Regions from separate parts of the Pseudomonas sp. DW-iso17 genome, predicted to be linked through region 2. Evidence: predicted binding sites of a transcription regulator. Region 2 holds the regulator's gene; the other holds the start of a gene.
What was found. The regulator sigma-54, encoded in region 2, starts transcription at its own class of promoters, with help from an activator protein. The targets are predictions, from matches to a motif close to ANTGGCATNNANNTTGCTNT.

Region 1 (5,624 bases), on a different contig from region 2:
GTGGACGACTCTTCCGTGGCGCGCAAGCAGGTCACGCGTTGCCTGCAAACCGTCGGGGTGGAGGTGGTGGCCCTAAATGACGGGCGCCAAGCCCTGGATTACCTGCGCAAGCTGGCGGACGAAGGCAAGAAGCCCGAAGAAGAATTCTTGATGATGATCTCTGACATCGAGATGCCGGAAATGGATGGCTACACGCTCACGGCCGAGATACGTAACGATCCACGCATGCAAAAATTGCATATCATCCTGCATACTTCGTTGTCGGGGGTATTCAATCAGGCAATGGTCAAGAAGGTCGGTGCGGATGACTTTCTGGCCAAATTCCGTCCTGATGACCTCGCATCCCGGGTAGTCGACCGGATCAAGGCAGCAGATCACGGCTAGGGGATGTCCCCCGGCGGTCACACGATTTAAGAGGCGGCATCATTGTCTACGGGTAATTTGGATTTCGAACAGTTCCGGGTCTTCCTGGAAAAAGCCTGTGGCATATTGCTCGGTGAAAACAAGCAGTACCTGGTATCCAGCCGTCTCAACAAGCTGATGGAACAGCAGGGCATCAAGTCCCTGGGTGAGTTGGTCCAGCGGATCCAGGGGCAGCCGCGCAGTGGGCTCAAGGAAATGGTGGTCGATGCCATGACCACCAACGAAACCTTATGGTTTCGCGATACCTATCCCTTTGAAGTGCTCAAGAACAAAGTGTTGCCCGAAGCCATCAAGGCCAGCCCGGGCCAGCGCCTGCGTATCTGGTCGGCGGCCTGTTCTTCGGGGCAGGAGCCGTACTCGATCTCGATGTCCATCGATGAGTTCGAGCGGACCAACATGGGCCAGTTGAAAGCCGGCGCGCAAATTGTGGCCACGGACCTGTCCGGCACCATGCTCACCAACTGCAAGACCGGTGAGTACGACAGCCTGGCCCTGGGCCGAGGTTTGTCCCAGGAACGCCTGCAACGCTACTTCGACCCCAAAGGGGCGGGGCGTTGGGCGATCAAGGCGCCGATCAAGAACCGCGTCGAATTTCGCTCGTTCAACTTGCTCGACAGCTACGCCAGCCTGGGCAAGTTCGACATGGTGTTCTGCCGCAACGTGCTGATCTATTTCTCGGCTGAAGTGAAGAAGGACATCCTGTTGCGCATCCACGGCACGCTCAAGCGCGGAGGTTATCTGTTCCTCGGTGCTTCCGAGGCGCTCAATGGGCTGCCGGATCACTTCCAGATGGTGCAATGCAGCCCGGGGATCATCTACCAGGCCAAGTAGCCTGGGGTATGCAATAAAACTGTGGGAGCCGGGCTTGCCCGCGATGGCGTTGTGTCAGTCGATGAATTGGTCGGCAGGTACTCCGCCATCGCAGGCAAGCCAGCTCCCACATTTTTTTCTCGGCAAGCTGGCGTAAAGCGGCAACTGCCCATTGCCGCTTTAATGGCGCTACGCGGAAATCGCTTGCCGCTTTTCTGGCATAGCCGCCGTCGACTCCCCTCCAAACCCTTGATATAGGGGCTCCCGCAAGATTGGCATGCACCTTGCTATAACCCTGCTAACGAACAGCAGGTCAGCCTAAAGGTTTCCGCCATGAGCATCAGCTTCGATAAAGCGCTCGGTATCCACGAACAAGCCCTGGGCTTCCGCGCCCAGCGTGCCGAAGTCCTGGCCAACAATATTGCCAACGCCGACACCCCGAACTACAAGGCTCGGGACCTGGGCTTCTCCGCCGTGCTCGCCGCACAGCAGGACAAGACCAAGAACGGCACCTTCGCCTTGAACATGACCAACAGCCGTCATATCGAAGCGCAAGGCCTGAGCAAGGGTGACGAGTCGCTGCTGTATCGCACGCCGATGCAGCCGTCGATCGACCAGAACACCGTCGACGCCCAGCTGGAGCAATCGAACTACGCCGAAAACTCGGTGAACTTCCAGGCCAGCTTCACCCTGCTCAACAGCAAATTCAAAGGGCTGATGTCAGCCCTGCGTGGAGAGTAAGCCATGTCTCTGTCCAGTGTTTTCAATATTGCCGGCAGTGGCATGAGCGCGCAGACCACGCGTTTGAACACCGTCGCCAGTAACATCGCCAACGCCGAGACCGTCTCGTCGAGCATTGACCAGACGTATCGCGCCCGCCATCCGGTGTTTGCCACCATGTTCCAGGGTGGTCAGGCAAACGGCAGCGATTCGTTGTTCCAGAACCAGGACGCCGCCGGCTCAGGCGTGCAGGTGTTGGGCGTGGTCGAAGACCAGAGCAACCTGGAGGCCCGTTACGAGCCCAACCATCCGGCCGCGAACGAAAAGGGTTACGTCTACTACCCCAACGTCAACGTGGTCGAGGAAATGGCTGACATGATCTCCGCCAGTCGCTCGTTCCAGACCAACGCGGAAATGATGAACACCGCCAAAACCATGATGCAGAAGGTTCTGACCCTGGGTCAGTGATAAGGGGCGCCAAATAATGGCCATCGTTGATACGTCTAACAACACGGCGGTTCAGGACCTTTTCAATTCCAAGGTCAAGACCGCGACGAATAACAGCAGCGTCAGTGACGCTTCCAAGACGGCGACGGGCAACCAGTCGCTGGGCAAGGATGCGTTCCTGCAACTGCTCGTCACTCAACTGAAAAACCAGAACCCGCTGTCGCCTCAGGACAACGGCGCGTTCGTCGCGCAGCTTGCCCAGTTCAGCAGCCTGGAAGGCATCAACACCCTGAATGACTCGGTGAACAACATCTCCAGCAACTTCAGCTCCTCGCAGGCGCTGCAGGCTTCGTCGCTGGTGGGGCGCTCAATCATCATCCAGACCGACAAGGCCATGGTGGATACCAGCAAGAGCATGACCGGTTCGGTGGCAGTGACCTCGGCGGTGGGCAATGTCTCCGTCAAGATCACCGACAAAGACGGCAATGTGGTGCGCACCGTTGACATGGGCGCCCAGAGTGCCGGCACCCAAAGCTTTATCTGGGACGGCAAGAACGACAAGGGCGAGGTCGCCCCAGCTGGCACCTACACCTTCAACGCCACCACCAAGAACGACAAAGGCGACGCAGTGGCCTTGGCCACTTCGCTGCCCGCCACGGTCACCAGTGTGACCCTGAGCAAGACTGGCGGCGAAATGCTGCTCAACCTTGCAGGCGGCATGGGCAGCGTCAAGCTGTCGCAAATTCAGACTATCGGTACATAGAGCCGGCTAAATACGGCAGAAGGAGAGAAACATGTCTTTTAATATCGGCCTTAGCGGCCTCTATGCGGCCAACAAACAACTGGACGTGACCGGCAACAATATCGCCAACGTCGCGACCACTGGCTTCAAGTCATCCCGTGCGGAATTCGCCGATATCTACGCGGCTTCCAAGCTGGGCACCGGCCAGAACAGCATCGGCAACGGTGTGAACCTGGCGGCGGTGTCCCAGCAGTTCACCCAGGGCGATGTCAACGGTAGCGGCGGCATCCTCGACATGGCGATCCAGGGCGGTGGCTTCTTCGTGCAGAAGGGCAGCGACGGTTCGCTGGAGTACACCCGTAGTGGTGCGTTCCGTGCGGACAAGGACGGCTACATCACCAACAACACCGGCACTTCGCGCCTGCAAGGATATGCCGCGGACGATAATGGCAAGATCAGCAAGGGCGGCTTGGTCGATCTGCAACTGAACCTGGCGAATCTGCCGCCCAAGGCATCCACCAAGGTCGACTCCACCAGTAACCTGAATTCCTCGGAGCCGGTGATTGACCAGGCGGCCAAGCCGTTTGACCCGACCAAGACCGAGACCTTCACCACCCAATACAGCACCACCTTGTACGACTCTCAGGGGAACGCGCACCCGATGGTGCAGTACCTGGTGAAAACCGACGGCAACAAGTGGAATGCCTATACCCTGATTGACGGTCGCAACCCTGATGGTTCGGCCCCGACTGGCACCCCTTCGACGCCACCCGTGCCGTCGACATTGACCTTCGATGGCGCTGGCAATCTGACTACTGTCGTCACCAATGGTGTGTCCGACAAGACCCTGACCGTTGCCGGGTGGGTTCCAGGCAAGGTGACTGACGGCGTGTGGAAGGCTAACGGTGCGGATGCCAACCCGGGCGGCATCGCCATCAACATGGCCAACATTACCCAGTACAACTCGGCTACCTACCGTAACCCTCCGGTCACCGACGGCTATGCCACCGGCCAGATCACCGGCCTGAAAATCGACGGCAGCGGCGTCCTGTTCGCCACCTTCAGCAACCAGCAGAGCAAGGCCATCGGCCAGATCTCCCTGGCCAGCTTCAACAACGAGCAGGGCCTGCAGCCAGCCGGTGCGACCACCTGGAAAGAGACCTTCGCCTCGGGCCAGCCTGGTTATGACAACCCGCAAGCCGGCACCCTGGGTTCGATCGTGGCCAACTCCCTGGAGAACTCCAACGTCAACCTGACCAACGAACTGGTGGACCTGATCAAGGCCCAGAGCAACTACCAGGCGAACGCCAAGACCATCTCCACCCAAAGCACCATCATGCAGACCATCATTCAGATGACCTGATACCCCTGCTCAAAAAATACCTGCACACAAAAAGGCCCCTCAATCGAGGGGCTTTTTTGTGCGCGCGCGTTGCTAGTTTACCGCCTGTTTCATCTCGCCTTGCTGCTGGAACGCCCAACGCCCCTTGCGCCACGCACGGGACACGGGCGCATGTCGCCCATGGACCATCGGGAGAGCGGCATGGCGATCTACAAGCAGTGGGAAGGGATGCCAGCAGGCAGCCATTGGTTTGTTCTGAATAACTACAGCGCCGGTCTATACAGACGCAAAAGTCAGTCGGATGAACCCGGGGGAGGCAAGTCCTCTGATGCTGAATCAGTGAGGCAACTGCTCAATGAGTTGAGAGATGCCGAGAAAACATCCAAGAGCCAAACCGTCCAGGACCTTCGTGACAAGTTGAACGAGAAGCGCGAAGAACTGGGTGATGAAAAGTTCAAGGAGATCATGCAGGAGTTGATGGAGAAGGCAGACGTCTCCTGGCTGGAGATGCTGCGGCGCCTGATGAAAGACTGGTTTCCGGAAACGGACGATACATCACCCACACCTTCGCCGCCTTCTCCTGGCCCGTCGCCAGGTGGTGGCGGTGGGGGCGGTGGTGGCAGGCCAAGCCCCGGTAATTTTGGGCCCAGCGAGCCCATGAGTAATCTGCCGATTACGGAAGGCTCCAAGCACTTCAACTACAAGCCTGATCAAAGTAACCCAGGAAAAAAACCGGACAACATCTGGAGTGGATTCAGCCAGGGCCCCGATGGCAATTGCGTCACGGTTTCAGCGATAAAGGGCGCAATGATGAAGTTTGGTCAGAAACCCACTGACGTGTTCAAGGAGGTAAAAGAGACGGCAGACGGTTATCACGTGAAGATGCGCGACGGCTTCGAACTTAATCTATCCAAGGATGAATTAAAGCAGGCGGCCAGGTATGCGCAGTTCAAGGGTGACAATCCGGGCATGCTGACCGATGCCAACTTCATGTTTGCAGCGAGCGCCAAGCGGGCACAGATGGAAGGGAATGGCCTGGACGACAACCCTAGCCAATCAAAAAGAAGCTTCGCCCATGCGATGCAAAGTTTGAACAACGGCGAAATGCCCCGCGAAGCATTGGATCGTCTGGGTTTGAAA
Region 2 (15,125 bases):
ACTGCACGTCCAGGCCGTCGAACTGGCGGGTGAAATCCACCAGCGCAGCATCACCGCGCTCACGCACGGCCTTGATGATGTCGAGCACCCGCTGGTTGACCGAGTCGTCAGACACGCTTTCCCAGCTCAGCAGATGATCCAGATGATGGGCGAAATCCGGGTCGGCAGCGTTGAGTCGGGCAATTGCAGTGGACGTGGTCATAGCGAGGGCCTCAATAGAATTGGCAAAAACTCAGGCGCCCTAAACTAGCAGTCGTTTCCGCTTGGGCACCTGAGAATTCTGGCTATGAGGCGGATAGACGGGCGCAGCTCTTCAGCTACGCGGGTGAGTCAACCGCGGTGTCGAGACTCCACTGCCTTGCGCAGGGTGTCGATCAACGCCTGAATACGGGCGTGCTGCATCTTCATCGATGCTTTGTTGACGATCAGGCGGGAGCTGATGTCAGCGATAAAATCCTGGGGCTCCAAACCGTTGGCACGCAGGGTGTTGCCGGTGTCGACCACGTCGATGATCTTGTCGGCCAGCCCGATCAGCGGTGCCAGCTCCATGGAGCCGTAGAGCTTGATGATATCGACCTGACGGCCTTGTTCGGCGTAATAGCGCTTGGCAACGTTGACGAACTTGGTGGCGACCCGCAGGCGGCCCTTGGGCTCGACATCACCCACGCGGCCAGCGGTCATCAGCTTGCACAGGGCGATGCGCAGGTCCAGAGGCTCGTACAGGCCCTGGCCACCGTATTCCATCAGCACGTCCTTGCCGGCAACACCCAGGTCGGCGGCGCCATGTTCAACGTAGGTCGGCACGTCGGTAGCCCGCACGATCAGCAGGCGCACGTCGTCCTGGGTCGTGGGGATGATCAGCTTGCGGCTCTTGTCCGGATTCTCGGTCGGCACGATGCCCGCTTCAGCCAGAAGCGGCAACGTGTCGTCAAGGATGCGGCCCTTGGACAGTGCGATGGTCAACATGGGAAATGTCAGTCCTTCATCAGGCTATTGCTGTCCGGTCGCAAACGGCGCCAGACACAGATCGAGGCCATGACAGCCTCGATTTGAAACAAACCAGTCAACAACAAACTGTGGCGAGGGAGCTTGCTCCCGCTGGGACGCGAAGCGGCCCTCGAAGAGCGGGACTGCTACGCAGTCCAGCGGGAGCAAGCTCCCTCGCCACAAACAGGGACTAGCCCGGTACGCGGCGAATCTTCGCGCCGAGCATCTGCAGTTTCTCTTCGATGCACTCGTAACCACGGTCTATGTGGTAGATGCGGTCGATCAGGGTGTCACCTTCGGCGCACAGTGCCGAGATTACCAGGCTGGCCGAGGCACGCAGGTCGGTTGCCATTACTGGCGCGCCCTTGAGCTTGTCGATCCCAGTGACGATGGCGGTGTTGCCTTCGACCTGGATCTTGGCGCCCATGCGGTGCAGTTCATACACGTGCATGAAGCGGTTTTCGAAGATGGTCTCGATCACAGCACCGGTGCCTTCGGCAATCGCGTTCAAGGAGATGAACTGCGCTTGCATGTCGGTCGGGAACGCCGGGTACGGAGCGGTACGCACGTTGACGGCTTTTGGCCGCTTGCCGTGCATGTTCAGCTCGATCCAGTCTTCGCCGGTGGTGATCTCTGCGCCGGCTTCCTTGAGTTTTTCCAGGACGGCTTCCAGGATGGTCGGATCGGTGTCCTTGACCTTCACACGGCCACCGGTCACGGCAGCAGCAACCAGGTAGGTACCGGTCTCGATGCGGTCAGGCATGACTTTGTAGGTGGCGGTGTGCAGACGCTCTACACCATCAATAGTGATGGTGTCAGTGCCAGCGCCGGAAACTTTGGCGCCCATGGCGTTGAGGAAGTTGGCCAGGTCGACCACTTCCGGCTCGCGTGCGGCGTTCTGCAACACGCTGCGACCGTTGGCCAGGGCAGCGGCCATCATGATGTTCTCGGTACCGGTGACGCTGACGGTATCAAAGAAGAAGTTCGCGCCGCGCAGGCCGCCTTCCGGCGCCTTGGCCTTGATGTAGCCGCCTTCGACGTCGATGACTGCGCCCATGGCCTCAAGGCCACGGATGTGCAGGTCGACCGGACGCGAACCAATGGCGCAACCGCCAGGCAAGGCTACTTCGGCTTCGCCGAAACGGGCAACCATCGGGCCCAGCACCAGGATCGACGCACGCATGGTTTTCACCAGTTCGTACGGGGCAATCAGGGTCTTGATGGTACGTGGGTCAATTTCGACGGCCAGTTTCTCGTCGATCACCGGCTCAATGCCCATGCGACCGAACAGCTCGATCATGGTGGTGATGTCGTGCAGGTGCGGCAGGTTGGCCACAGTCACCGGGCCATCGCACAGCAGGGTCGCTGCCAGGATCGGCAAGGCGGAGTTTTTCGCACCGGAAATGCGAATCTCGCCATCAAGGCGGGCACCGCCGGTAATAATCAATTTATCCATAAGAATCTCGACGCCTTGGGGGCTCAGGTGCGCTCGGCCCAGGCCGCGCGGCTGAAAAATTTCATAGTGACCGCATGGATGCTGCCATCGGTGATCCATGGGTTCAAATGGGCATAGATCTGCTGCTGACGCTTGACCGGGCTCAATGCCGCCAGTTCATCGCTAATCACGTTCAGCTGGAAATTGCAGCCTTCGCCTTCGACTTCTACAGTCGTTTCAGGCAGCTTTCCTTCAAGGAAGCTCTTAACTTCTAGGGCCTGCATGCTCAACCTCTATCGGCGCCCAGTGCGCACGGGTCGCACATCATACAAAAAAGCCCCGCGCCTGCGAACCCCGCATAGCAGGACTCTGACGGGGGGCTTCTTTAATAATGTGTATCAGGGATGCGCCAGCAGCTCGGTCAAACCGGAAACTTCGGCAATTTCGCGCATGTCTTCCGGCAACGCACGGATACTGACCGGTTTTTTCGCCGCCTCGGCATCACGCATGAAGCACAGCAACAACGACAGGCCGGCGCTGCTGGACTTGGTCACCGCCGAGCAATCAAGCACCAGCTCTGGCGCTTTGCTGGCCTTGATTAACGCCTGGCCCTGCTTGCGCAGGTCAGGCCCGGTGCGGTAATCCAGCACGCCGCTGAGGAACAGCTCGCCGGCGTCGCCGATACGAACAGCCGACTCGGTCATTGCGCAGGCTTCCCGGCAGCTTTGTCGGTTTCTTCCTTGGCCTTGGCCACTTCACCGGCCCAACCGTTGATGGTCTTGTCCAGATCGTTGCCATTGCGCTGCATCGCGTCGGCGAACTGATCACGGAACAGCTTGCCGATGTTGATACCGTTGATGATCACGTTGCGCAGTTTCCACTCACCGTTGATCTTCGTCAGGGTGTAGGACACCGGGTACACGGCGCCATTGCTGCCGGAGACTTTCATCCCGACTTCAGCACGGTCGCCCGACTCGTCCTTGGGCGCATCAACGATAATGCCCTGGTTGTTGTATTCCAGCAGAGCGTTGCCGTAGAACTGGAACAGACCCTTCTTGAAGTTTTCCTGGAACGTCTGCATCTGCGCAGGCGTAGCCTTGCGCGAATACTTGACCGTCATGATGCTTTTGGAGATGCCTTCAGCATCGACCACAGGGCCAACGATCGTGTTGAGCGCGTTGTAGAACTTGGAAGGGTCTTGCTTGTACTGTTCTTTATTAGCCTTGAGGTCAGCCAGCATTTTACTGGTGGTGTCCTGCACCAAATCGTGGGCAGAACCTGCCGCGTTGGCCATCATCGGCAATGCTGCAAGCAGTACCAGCAGGCCACGTCGCAAGGTAGAGATCATGAACAGATTCCTCATTTGGCGTCTTTATTGACCGTATTGAGCAAAAATTTTCCGATCAGGTCTTCAAGCACCAGCGACGACTGTGTGTCGTGGATGGTCGAACCATCCTTGAGCAGGGCTGTTTCCCCGCCCACGCTGACCCCGATGTACTTCTCGCCCAGCAAACCCGCAGTGAGGATAGATGCCGTGGAGTCAGTTGGCAGATTATCTACCTTCTTGTCCAGTTGCATCGTCACCCGACCGGTAAAGCTGTCGCGATCCAGATCGATTGCCGTGACTTTGCCGATGGTGACACCGGCCATGGTCACTTTGGATCTGACCGTCAAACCGGCGATATTGTCGAAGTACGCGTAAAGTTTATAGGTATCGGCGGTAGGGCTGGCCGACAGGCCGCTGACTCGCAGGGCCAACAACAGTAAAGCCAGGATGCCAGCCAGCAAGAAAAGGCCGACACCGATTTCCACAGTGCGGTTTTGCATCAGAAATCTCCAAACATCAAGGCGGTCAAAATGAAGTCAAGGCCCAGTACCGCCAACGAGGCGTACACAACGGTCTTGGTGGTGGCACGGCTGATCCCCTCTGAAGTGGGCTCACAGTCATAGCCTTGGAATACGGCAATCCAGGTCACCACAAAGGCAAAGACGATGCTCTTTATAATGCCGTTGAGCACGTCACCGGTGAAGGTCACGCTGTTTTGCATGTTGGCCCAGTAGGAGCCGTCGTAGACCCCCAGCCAGTCAACCGCCACCCACGAACCACCCCAGATACCCACCACGCTGAAGATCATTGCCAGCAGTGGCAGGGAAATGAAGCCGGCCCACAGGCGCGGGGCAACAATGTACTTGAGCGGGTCCACGCCGATCATTTCCAGGCTGGACAGCTGCTCGGTGGACTTCATATTGCCGATTTCAGCGGTTAACGCCGAGCCCGCACGCCCAGCGAACAACAAGGCGGTGACCACCGGGCCAAGCTCACGCAACAGAGTCAGGGCCACCATCTGCCCTACCGCCTGCTCCGAGCCGTAGCTGGACAGGATATTGAAACCCTGCAGGGCCAGCACCATGCCGATGAACACGCCGGAGACCACGATGATCACCAGGGACATCACCCCCACCGAGTGCAGTTGCTTGACCAGCAGGCCAAAGCCGCCGCCGATGCCGCCGCGCCCCAGCAAGGCGTGAAACAGGAAAATGGTCGAACGCCCCAGCACTTCGACGATGTCGATGCCCGAACGACCGAAAAGGCGAACCTTCTCGATAAGAGATGTCTTGCGCATCAGCGCTTCCCCAGAAGATCTGAGCGGTAGTCCGCCGCCGGAAAGTGAAAAGGCACCGGGCCATCGGGGTTGCCGGTCATGAATTGGCGAATGCGCGGGTTATCGGCGTTCATCAACTCTTCAGGCGTACCCTGCCCCAGCACCTGACCATCACCGACTACATACAGATAGTCGGCAATGCTCGCGGTTTCGGCCAGGTCGTGGGAGACCACGATACTGGTGATTCCCAGTGCATCGTTGAGCAGGCGGATCAGGCGCACCAACACGCCCATGGCGATCGGGTCCTGCCCCACGAATGGCTCGTCATACATGAGGATCTGTGGGTCGAGGGCAATGGCCCGCGCCAGGGCGACACGGCGCTTCATGCCACCGGACAACTCGTCCGGCATCAGGTCGATGGCGCCGCGAAGGCCTACGGCCTGCAGCTTCAGCAACACGATGTCACGAATCATTTCATCGGACAGCTGGGTGTGCACCCGCAGCGGGAAGGCCACGTTTTCGAACACATCGAGGTCGGTAAACAGCGCGCCGCTCTGGAATAGCACGCCCATATGCTTGCGCGCATCGAACAGATCGCTGCGTGACAGCGTCGGCAGGTTCTGGCCGTTGACCCACACTTCCCCGGCACTGGGGCGCAATTGCATGCCCATCAGGCGCAACAGGGTGGTCTTGCCGCAACCGGAAGGCCCCATGATGCCCGTGACCTTGCCGCGAGGAATGCGAATATCGATGTTATTGAAGATGCTGCGCGTCCCGCGCTTGAAGGTAAGACCCTTCAGCTCGACCGCGTAGGCGTTATCGGCACTCATCTAATCTCCTTGGGATGCAGCCTTTCACTCAGACACCATGTGTGCGACTTTGGTTTTCAACAGATGCGCAATAGTTGAGCACATGGGTTGGGCGGACCGAACTGGCGGCGAACTATATCACTGCTGGTACAGAGCGCCCAAGGCCGGAACAGCGCTGGTTCAGATTTGAGACAGGGAAAAAACGTTGCTTGCTATGTTGCCCACGGTGCTTTTCAGTTATCCCGCGCACAAAGCCTGACGAACTTGCGTGAGGGAATCGATCATTACCGCTATAATCGCCGACTTTTCGTCAGGCTATACGATTTCAGACATGAGCCAATCCAGCGACCTTATTCAATCCGCACAACGCACCGTACGCCTTGAGCTTGAAGCCGTAGAAGGCTTGCTGGCCCATATCGACGCGGATTTCGTGCGCGCCTGCGAGATGATTCTGGCGAGCAAGGGCCGCGTTGTGGTGGTCGGCATGGGCAAGTCCGGCCACATTGGCAACAAGATCGCGGCGACCTTGGCAAGCACGGGGACCACTGCGTTTTTCGTGCACCCGGCCGAAGCCAGCCACGGCGACATGGGCATGATCACCAAGGATGACGTGATTTTGGCGCTATCCAACTCCGGCACCACCAACGAAATCGTGACCCTGTTGCCGCTGATCAAGCGCCTGGGCATCCAGATGATCAGCCTCACAGGTAACCCTGAGTCAACGTTGGCCAAGGCTGCCGACGTCAACCTGAACGTGCACGTGACCCACGAAGCCTGCCCACTGAATCTGGCGCCCACCTCCTCCACCACCGCCGCGCTGGTAATGGGCGATGCCCTGGCGGTGGCATTGCTGGAGGCCCGCGGGTTTACGGCCGAGGACTTCGCATTTTCACATCCGGGTGGCGCACTGGGCCGTCGCCTGCTGCTGAAAGTGGAAAATGTCATGCATCGCGGCGCCGAGCTGCCGAGCGTTCCACGCGGCACTCTGCTTCGGGATGCGCTGATGGAAATGACCCGCAAGGGCTTGGGCATGACCGCCATCGTCGAAACCGATGGCCGGCTGGCCGGGATATTCACCGACGGCGACCTGCGTCGCACCCTCGACCGCACCATTGATATCCATACCGCGACCATCGACGCCGTGATGACCCCTCACGGCAAGACCGCCCGCGCCGAAATGCTCGCGGCTGAAGCGTTGAAAATCATGGAAGACCACCGGATAGGTGCACTGATCGTGGTCGACCACGATGATCGGCCGATCGGGGCCCTAAACCTAGGCGACTTGCTGCGCGCAGGAGTGATGTAAATGATCAGCGACCTGATGCAACGCGGTAAAAACATCAAACTGGCGATTTTCGACGTTGACGGCGTGCTGACGGATGGCCGCCTGTACTTCCTCGAAGACGGCAGCGAATTCAAGACCTTCAACACCCTCGATGGCCAAGGCATCAAAATGCTGATGGCAGCGGGCGTGCAAACCGCAATTATCAGCGGTCGAAAAACACCGGTTGTGGAACGCCGCGCACAAAACCTCGGTATTCCTCACCTGTATCAGGGCCGCGAGGATAAACTGGTGGTGCTGGACGAGCTTCTTGGCCAACTCAACCTAAGCTATGAACAGGTCGCCTATCTGGGCGACGACCTGCCAGACCTGCCGGTGATTCGCCGGGTGGGCCTGGGCATGGCCGTCGCGAATGCCGCGGCGTTTGTCCGCGAACACGCCCATGGCATCACCACCGCCCGTGGCGGCGAAGGTGCCGCCCGCGAGTTCTGCGAGTTGATCCTGCGTGCCCAGGGCAGCCTTGAAGCGGCCCACGCCGCCTACCTATAGAGCGTTATATGCTGAGCAAAAAGATTCGCAACTTCCTGTTATTCGGGGTCATCGCCGCGCTGCTCCTGGCGGTGGGCTACTGGAATATCAGCCCGGAGCGCTTCCTCGACAAGCCTGTTGCGCAGGTTGACGAAGGTCTTATCGACTATTACGCCACCAATGCCTACAGCATTCAGTACCTGCCTGACGGCAAGGTGCAGTATGAGATGACATCGGACAAGGTCGAGCACTTGAAGGCTTCCGAAGTCAGCCTGCTGACCAATCCGGACCTGAACCTGTATCGCGGCACCGAATTTCCCTGGCACGTCACCAGCAAGCGTGGCGAGGTCAACCCGGATGGCACCGAAGTTGAACTGATCGACTCGGTTCGCGTCGCACGTACAGACGCGCAGAACCGCGACACCATCATTACCAGCAGTCGCATGACCGTATTCCCACAGAAGCAATATGCGCAGACCGAGCAAGACGTTAGAATCGACGGCGCTGGCGGTGTATCGACTGGCAAGGGAATGAAAGCGTATTTGAAAGAAAGCAGGATACACCTGCTATCGAACGTAAGAGGACAGTATGAGGCTCGTTAAAACCCTCCCTATTTTGCTCGGTCTGGGCGCAGCACTGGGAAGCGTGAGCGCCTGGGCTCTGCCGAACGATAGCCAGCAACCGATCCATATTTCGGCTGACGATGCACAGCTCGATGACAAGAAAGGTGTTGCCACCTATACAGGCGGCGTGATCATCACCCAGGGCTCGATGAAGATCACCGGCAACACGGTGACTCTGACGCGCACCCAGACAGGCGACATTGACGTGGTGACGTCGGTGGGCAACCTGGCTTATTTCGAGCAGAAGCAGTCCGCTACCGACACCGGCCCGATGAAAGGCTACGGCAAGACTATCCAGTATCACGCCCAGCAGAATCGTATCGTGTTGATCGACCAGGCCAAGGTACTGAGCCCAGACGGCAACTCGACCGAAGGTGAAAAGATCACCTATGACACCGTCAAGCAGATCGCCAACGCCGGTCGCGCCAACGGCTCCAAGGTCACTGCACCGCGCCCGCGCATCGACATGGTTATCCAGCCGAAGAAGAAGGCCGAGTAATGGCAACCCTGAAAGCCCAGCATCTGGCCAAGGCCTATAAAAGCCGCCAGGTGGTACGCGACGTCAGCCTGTCGATCGACAGCGGCCAGATCGTCGGTTTGCTCGGCCCCAACGGTGCCGGCAAAACCACTTGCTTCTATATGATCGTCGGGCTGGTCCAGGCAGACCAGGGTCGTGTATTGATCGACGACCTGGATGTCAGCCATCAACCCATGCACGGTCGTGCACGGGCAGGTATTGGCTATCTTCCCCAGGAAGCGTCGATCTTCCGCAAACTGTCGGTAGCCGATAACATCATGGCGATTCTCGAGACCCGCAAGGAACTCGATCGCGATGGCCGCCGCCAGGAGCTGGAAAGCCTGCTGCAGGAATTCCACATCAACCATATTCGCGACAACCTCGGCATGAGCCTGTCCGGTGGTGAGCGCCGCCGCGTGGAAATCGCCCGCGCCCTGGCGACCGCGCCGAAATTCATCCTGCTGGATGAACCCTTTGCCGGTGTCGACCCGATTTCGGTGGGTGACATCAAGCAGATCATCCATCACCTCAAGGCCAAGGGCATTGGCGTGCTGATCACCGACCACAACGTGCGCGAAACCCTCGATATCTGCGAAACAGCGTATATCGTCAACGATGGTCAGCTGATTGCCGAAGGCGATGCCGAGACTATCCTGGCTAACGAGCTGGTGAAGGAAGTGTACCTGGGTCACGAGTTCCGCCTGTAAACACAGGGGTATCGCGCTTTTCCCTGGAGCGCGCGGGAGTCAATGGAAACCTCGGTTTTTTTATTGTTACCGCGCTCTAGGCAAAGGCCCCGAGATCAGGCATATAATTTGCTTATGTTTGGCGCTCACGCGCCCTGTCGTGGATGGCGCATTGCGCCGGCGAATAAGGTGTTAAGCCCCTGCCATGAAACCATCGCTAGTCCTGAGAATGGGCCAGCAGCTGACGATGACACCGCAGCTGCAACAGGCCATCCGCCTGCTCCAATTGTCGACCCTGGACCTGCAACAGGAAATCCAGGAGGCCCTGGAGTCCAATCCGATGCTCGAACGCCAGGAAGAAGGCGACGACTTCGATAATGCAGACCCGCTGGCCGACAACATCGAGCAAAAACCCAATCCCGACGTGCAGGAACCCTCCTATCAGGAAACCGCCCCGACGGTGGACAACCTGGAGGAAGGCGACTGGAACGAACGCATTCCCAACGAGCTTCCCGTGGACACCGCGTGGGAAGACGTCTACCAGACCAGCGCCAGCAGCCTGCCGAGCAACGATGATGACGAGTGGGACTTCACCACCCGTACGTCGGTGGGCGAGAGCCTGCAGAGCCACCTGTTGTGGCAACTGAACCTGGCGCCGATGTCCGATACCGATCGCCTGATCGCGGTCACCCTGATCGACTGCATCAACAACCAGGGCTACCTGGACGAAACCCTCGAGGAGATCCTTGAGGCCTTCGACCCGGAACTGGATATCGAACTGGACGAAATCGAAGCCGTCCTGCACCGCATCCAGCAATTCGAGCCCGCCGGCATTGGTGCCCGCACACTCAGCGAGTGCCTGTTGCTGCAACTGCGCCAATTGCCGGCCAAGACCCCATGGCTCACCGAAGCGCAACGCCTGGTCAGTGACTACATCGACCTGCTGGGCAGTCGCGACTACAGCCAACTGATGCGCCGTATGAAGCTCAAGGAAGATGACTTGCGCCAGGTCATCGAGCTGGTGCAAAGCCTCAACCCGCGCCCAGGCTCGCAGATCGAATCCAGCGAAGCCGAATACGTAGTGCCCGACGTCATCGTGCGCAAGGACAACGAACGTTGGCTGGTGGAGCTGAACCAGGAGTCGGTACCGCGCCTGCGGGTCAACCCGCAATACGCAGGTTTTGTGCGCCGCGCTGATACCAGCGCCGATAACACCTTCATGCGCAACCAGTTGCAGGAAGCGCGGTGGTTCATCAAGAGCCTGCAAAGCCGCAACGAAACCCTGATGAAAGTCGCAACCCAGATCGTCGAACACCAGCGCGGTTTCCTGGAGTACGGCGACGAGGCCATGAAGCCTCTCGTGCTGCACGACATCGCCGAAGCCGTCGGCATGCATGAATCGACGATTTCCCGGGTTACCACGCAGAAATTCATGCATACCCCACGGGGTATTTATGAGTTGAAATACTTTTTCTCCAGCCACGTCAGCACCTCTGAAGGCGGTGAATGCTCGTCCACGGCGATCCGCGCGATCATCAAAAAACTGGTTGCCGCTGAAAATCAGAAAAAGCCGTTGAGTGACAGCAAGATCGCTGGTTTACTGGAGGCACAAGGCATTCAGGTCGCCCGTCGAACCGTCGCCAAGTACCGCGAGTCCCTAGGGATCGCGCCATCCAGCGAGCGTAAGCGTTTGATGTGACGGGCGGGCCACAGCGTTCCAGTGGTGGGTATTCCTGCCCACCGCTTTATGCACTGGCAACGAAGGAGAAGCTGTATGCAAGTCAACATCAGTGGACACCAGCTGGAAGTCACCAAGCCCCTGCGTGAATACACCGAGAGCAAACTGAACAAGCTTGCGGGGCATTTTGACAAGATTACCAACGTGCAGGTCATCATGGAGGTCGATAAGCTCAAGCAGAAAATCGAGGCCACCCTGCACGTACCGAATGCCAAGCTCGTTGCCAATGCAGAACATGAAGACATGTACGCGGCAATTGACTCGCTCTACGACAAGCTCGACCGCCAACTCATAAAGCATAAGGAAAAGAATCTGCACCTGATGCAAGGTACAGGTCGTTAACTCTCCCCCCATGATCCGACTTGAAACCATCCTGACCCCCGGCCGTTCCCTCGTGAACGTGCCGGGCGGCAGCAAGAAAAAAGCCCTCGAACAAATTGCCAACCTGATCGCACGCGAAGTGCCGGATCTGGAGATGCAAGATGTCTTCGAAGCGTTGATTGCCCGTGAAAAACTCGGTTCCACCGGTTTTGGCAACGGCATCGCCATTCCGCACTGCCGCCTCAAAGGCTGTGAAACACCTGTGAGCGCCTTGCTGCACTTGGATCACCCCATTGATTTCGACGCCATCGACGGCGCCCCGGTCGACCTGCTCTTCGTGCTGCTGGTCCCGGAAGCCGCCACCGATGCGCACCTGGAACTGCTCCGGCAGATCGCCAGCATGCTGGACCGCAAGGATGTACGCGACAAACTGCGCAGCGCCTCCAGCAATGAAGCGTTGTACCAAGTTGTCCTGGATGAACAAAACGGGCAGTAATCATGCGTTTGATCATCGTCAGCGGTCGCTCCGGCTCGGGTAAGAGCACCGCCCTCAATGTGCTTGAGGACAACGGCTTCTATTGCATCGACAACCTGCCCGCCGGCCTGCTGCCAGAGCTGGCGGAACGCGCACTGATCCATACCGAATTGGCGCAGCCGCTGGTGGCGGTCTCGATTGATGCGCGCAACCTGCCTAGCCACCTCTCGCGGTTCCCGGAACTGTTGGAAGAAGTGCGTGCCAAGCACATTCATTGCGATGTGCTGTACCTGGATGCCGACGAAGAGACCTTGCTCAAGCGGTTCTCCGAAACCCGTCGACGCCACCCCCTCAGCAGCGCCAACCGCTCCCTGGCCGAAGCCATCGAGGACGAGACCAAGCTGCTCGGGCCGATCATTGACCTGGCCGACCTGAAGATCAACACCACCAATCTGAACCTGTATCAGTTGCGCGACGCGATCAAGCTGCGCCTGCTGAACCAGCCTGAGCCGGGGACGGCGTTTCTGGTCGAGTCATTTGGCTTCAAGCGCGGCATGCCGGTAGATGCCGACCTGGTGTTCGATGTGCGCTGCCTGCCCAACCCTTACTGGAAGCCGGAGTTGCGCGATCAGTCCGGGCTGGATCAGCCTGTGATCGACTACCTGGCCGCACAACCGGATGTGGAAGAGATGTTCCAGGACATCTCCAGCTACCTGCTCAAATGGTTGCCGCGCTTTGCCGCCAGCAATCGAGCCTATGTCACCATTGCCATTGGCTGCACCGGCGGCCACCACCGCTCGGTCTATTTGACTGAACGGCTGGGCCAGGTGCTGCAACAAACCCTCAAGAACGTCCAGGTTCGCCACCGCGACCTGAGTTGAAAGGAACACCTGCGCGATGCCTGCTCTGGAAATTGAAATCATCAACAAGCTGGGCTTGCACGCCCGGGCGTCGGCTAAATTCGTCGGCGTGGCCGGGCAGTTCCCCTGCCAGATCCGTGCTGGGCGTACGCCAGAGTCCATGGTCGATGGCAAAAGCATCATGGCGATGATGATGTTGGCGGCCGGCAAAGGCACCAAAATCCATCTGCGCACCGAAGGCGAGCAAGAAGACGAAGCAATGGCCGCACTGGTCGCGTTGATCAACAACTACTTCGACGAAGGCGAATAACCCTACTGTAGGAGCTTGCTCGCGAAAAACGTCAACGATAACGCGGGCATCCTGGTTAACGCAGTGCTCTCCGTTTTTTTTTGCGAGCAGGCTCCCTCCTACAGGGAACCACCCTCAGCCTAACGCCGTATCCATCACCATCATCAGGCAAAACCCGAGGCACAGCCCAAGGCTGGCGAGATTTTCATGGCCATTGCGGCGCGACTCGGGGATGACTTCATGAGTCACGACCAGCAACATTGCCCCGGCGGCCAACGCCAAACCCAGCGGCAACAACACTTCGGCAAGGCTCACCAGCCATGCACAGAGCACCGCAAATACCGGCTCAACCAAGCCTGATGCAGCGCCAATCAAAAAGGCTTTGATTCGCGACATTCCCGCCCCAGCCAATACCAGCGCAATCACCAGCCCTTCAGGCACATCCTGCAGGGCAATGCCCATGGCGAGGCTGTCGGCATCCGCCATGCCTCCGCCCGCAGAAACCCCCACAGCCATGCCTTCCGGAATGTTGTGCGCAATGATGGCAAACACGAACAACCAAATACGCGGCGGGATAACCGGTTTATCCGGTGTACCCACCAGCATTTCCGGGCTGGCGCCAGAAACCTTGCGGTCTACGAGGTACAGGCCGAACGCCCCGAGCATGATGCCGAAGCTGATCAAGCCACTGGCGCCCCAAGGTGAAAGTCCCAGGCTTTCGGCGGCGGCGATGCCCGGTACCACCAGAGAAAACGCAGTCGCCGCCAGCATCACACCGGCACCAAAGCCCAGCAGGGAGTCGCTAAGCGCCATCGGCATGCGCCGAATCACCAACACCGGCACCGCGCCCAGCGCCGTGCCAAGCGCGCAGATCGCCCCACCCTGCAAAGCACGCAGTATGCGCGGTTCCAGGTTCAACCAGGCCAGCCCATGGGCCACCAATAACGCAGTACCTGCCAATAGCAGCAGCGTGCCAAACGCATAACGAAACATTCGCACGCTACCGATCGCCAGTGTTTGAGTGCCCATAGTCGGCCTTAGATCTTGTTATGTAGTGAATGTCAGGCCAAAGCGGCCTGATAGCGCGCGGCAACCTCCGGCCAGTTGATGACGCTATAGAATGCATTGATGTACTCCGGTCGTCGGTTTTGATATTGCAGGTAGTAAGCGTGCTCCCAGACGTCCAGGCCCAGCACCGGCGTATTGCCGCTCATCAGCGGGCTGTCCTGGTTGCCGCTGCTTTCCACCACCAGCGTTTTTTGTGGCGTAACGCTCAGCCAGGCCCAACCGCTGCCGAATCGCGTCAAGGCCGCCTTGGTGAACGCCTCCTTGAAGCTGTCGAAACCACCCAATTGCTCGTCGATAGCCTTGCCCAGCGCGCCCTCGGGTTTGCCGCCCCCTGTCGGTGACATGACTGCCCAGAACAACGAGTGGTTCGCATGCCCGCCTCCTTGGTTGACCACAGCAGCGCGTAATTTCTCCGGCAATGTTTGGACGCTGGACACCAGCTTCTCCACCGGCCAGCCGGCGAACTCAGTCCCCTCGACCGCAGCATTGAGGTTATTGATGTAGGTCTGGTGGTGCTTGGTGTAGTGAATTTCCATGGTTTGCGCGTCGATATGCGGCTCGAGGGCGTCGTAGGCGTAAGGCAAGGCCGGCAAGGTATAGGTCATATCAATGTGCTCCATAGTGGGACGTGGACGTTGGCGTCGCAGCACTGCCCAGCAGCCGATGAGTGCGTGGGTACTCGCCGTGATCGCTGATGAAATTCAGCAGCTCGACGTAGGTCTTGCTGCTTTGGCGCAGCGCGGCCTCGCGCAGTGACGGGCTGAGTCGCGGGTTCTGCATGGTCTGTAAGAGGCGCTGATGGATAGCGCAGAGGTATTCCGCGCTTTCCTCAGGCTGGTTCAGGCGCAAGTGCAGGTCCGCCAGGTTGTGATGGGAAATGACGCAAGCCGCCACTGCTTCGTCA

Region 1: a site for sigma-54 is predicted at 1,505-1,524, ahead of flgB (flagellar basal body rod protein FlgB). Genes of this name have one in related genera too.

What each region holds. Positions count from the first base shown of each region.
Region 1 is NZ_JBZXEA010000018.1:4,982-10,605, forward strand. It holds gene AC4PS6_RS13955 (chemotaxis protein CheV) at 1-384, shown strand, start outside; gene cheR (protein-glutamate O-methyltransferase CheR) at 427-1,254, shown strand; gene flgB (flagellar basal body rod protein FlgB) at 1,567-1,974, shown strand; gene flgC (flagellar basal body rod protein FlgC) at 1,978-2,421, shown strand; gene flgD (flagellar hook assembly protein FlgD) at 2,438-3,163, shown strand; gene flgE (flagellar hook protein FlgE) at 3,195-4,505, shown strand; gene AC4PS6_RS13985 (hypothetical protein) at 4,686-5,624, shown strand, end outside.
Region 2 is NZ_JBZXEA010000047.1:181,782-196,906, forward strand. It holds gene hisD (histidinol dehydrogenase) at 1-202, opposite strand, end outside; gene hisG (ATP phosphoribosyltransferase) at 331-966, opposite strand; gene murA (UDP-N-acetylglucosamine 1-carboxyvinyltransferase) at 1,178-2,443, opposite strand; gene AC4PS6_RS27210 (BolA family protein) at 2,467-2,706, opposite strand; gene AC4PS6_RS27215 (STAS domain-containing protein) at 2,821-3,126, opposite strand; gene AC4PS6_RS27220 (MlaC/ttg2D family ABC transporter substrate-binding protein) at 3,123-3,770, opposite strand; gene mlaD (outer membrane lipid asymmetry maintenance protein MlaD) at 3,782-4,249, opposite strand; gene mlaE (lipid asymmetry maintenance ABC transporter permease subunit MlaE) at 4,249-5,046, opposite strand; gene AC4PS6_RS27235 (ATP-binding cassette domain-containing protein) at 5,046-5,855, opposite strand; gene AC4PS6_RS27240 (KpsF/GutQ family sugar-phosphate isomerase) at 6,166-7,140, shown strand; gene AC4PS6_RS27245 (KdsC family phosphatase) at 7,141-7,665, shown strand; gene lptC (LPS export ABC transporter periplasmic protein LptC) at 7,674-8,246, shown strand; gene lptA (lipopolysaccharide transport periplasmic protein LptA) at 8,233-8,766, shown strand; gene lptB (LPS export ABC transporter ATP-binding protein) at 8,766-9,491, shown strand; gene AC4PS6_RS27265 (RNA polymerase factor sigma-54) at 9,676-11,169, shown strand; gene hpf (ribosome hibernation-promoting factor, HPF/YfiA family) at 11,245-11,550, shown strand; gene ptsN (PTS IIA-like nitrogen regulatory protein PtsN) at 11,561-12,025, shown strand; gene rapZ (RNase adapter RapZ) at 12,028-12,885, shown strand; gene AC4PS6_RS27285 (HPr family phosphocarrier protein) at 12,902-13,174, shown strand; gene AC4PS6_RS27290 (ZIP family metal transporter) at 13,289-14,182, opposite strand; gene AC4PS6_RS27295 (superoxide dismutase) at 14,215-14,826, opposite strand; gene AC4PS6_RS27300 (DUF2753 family protein) at 14,828-15,125, opposite strand, start outside.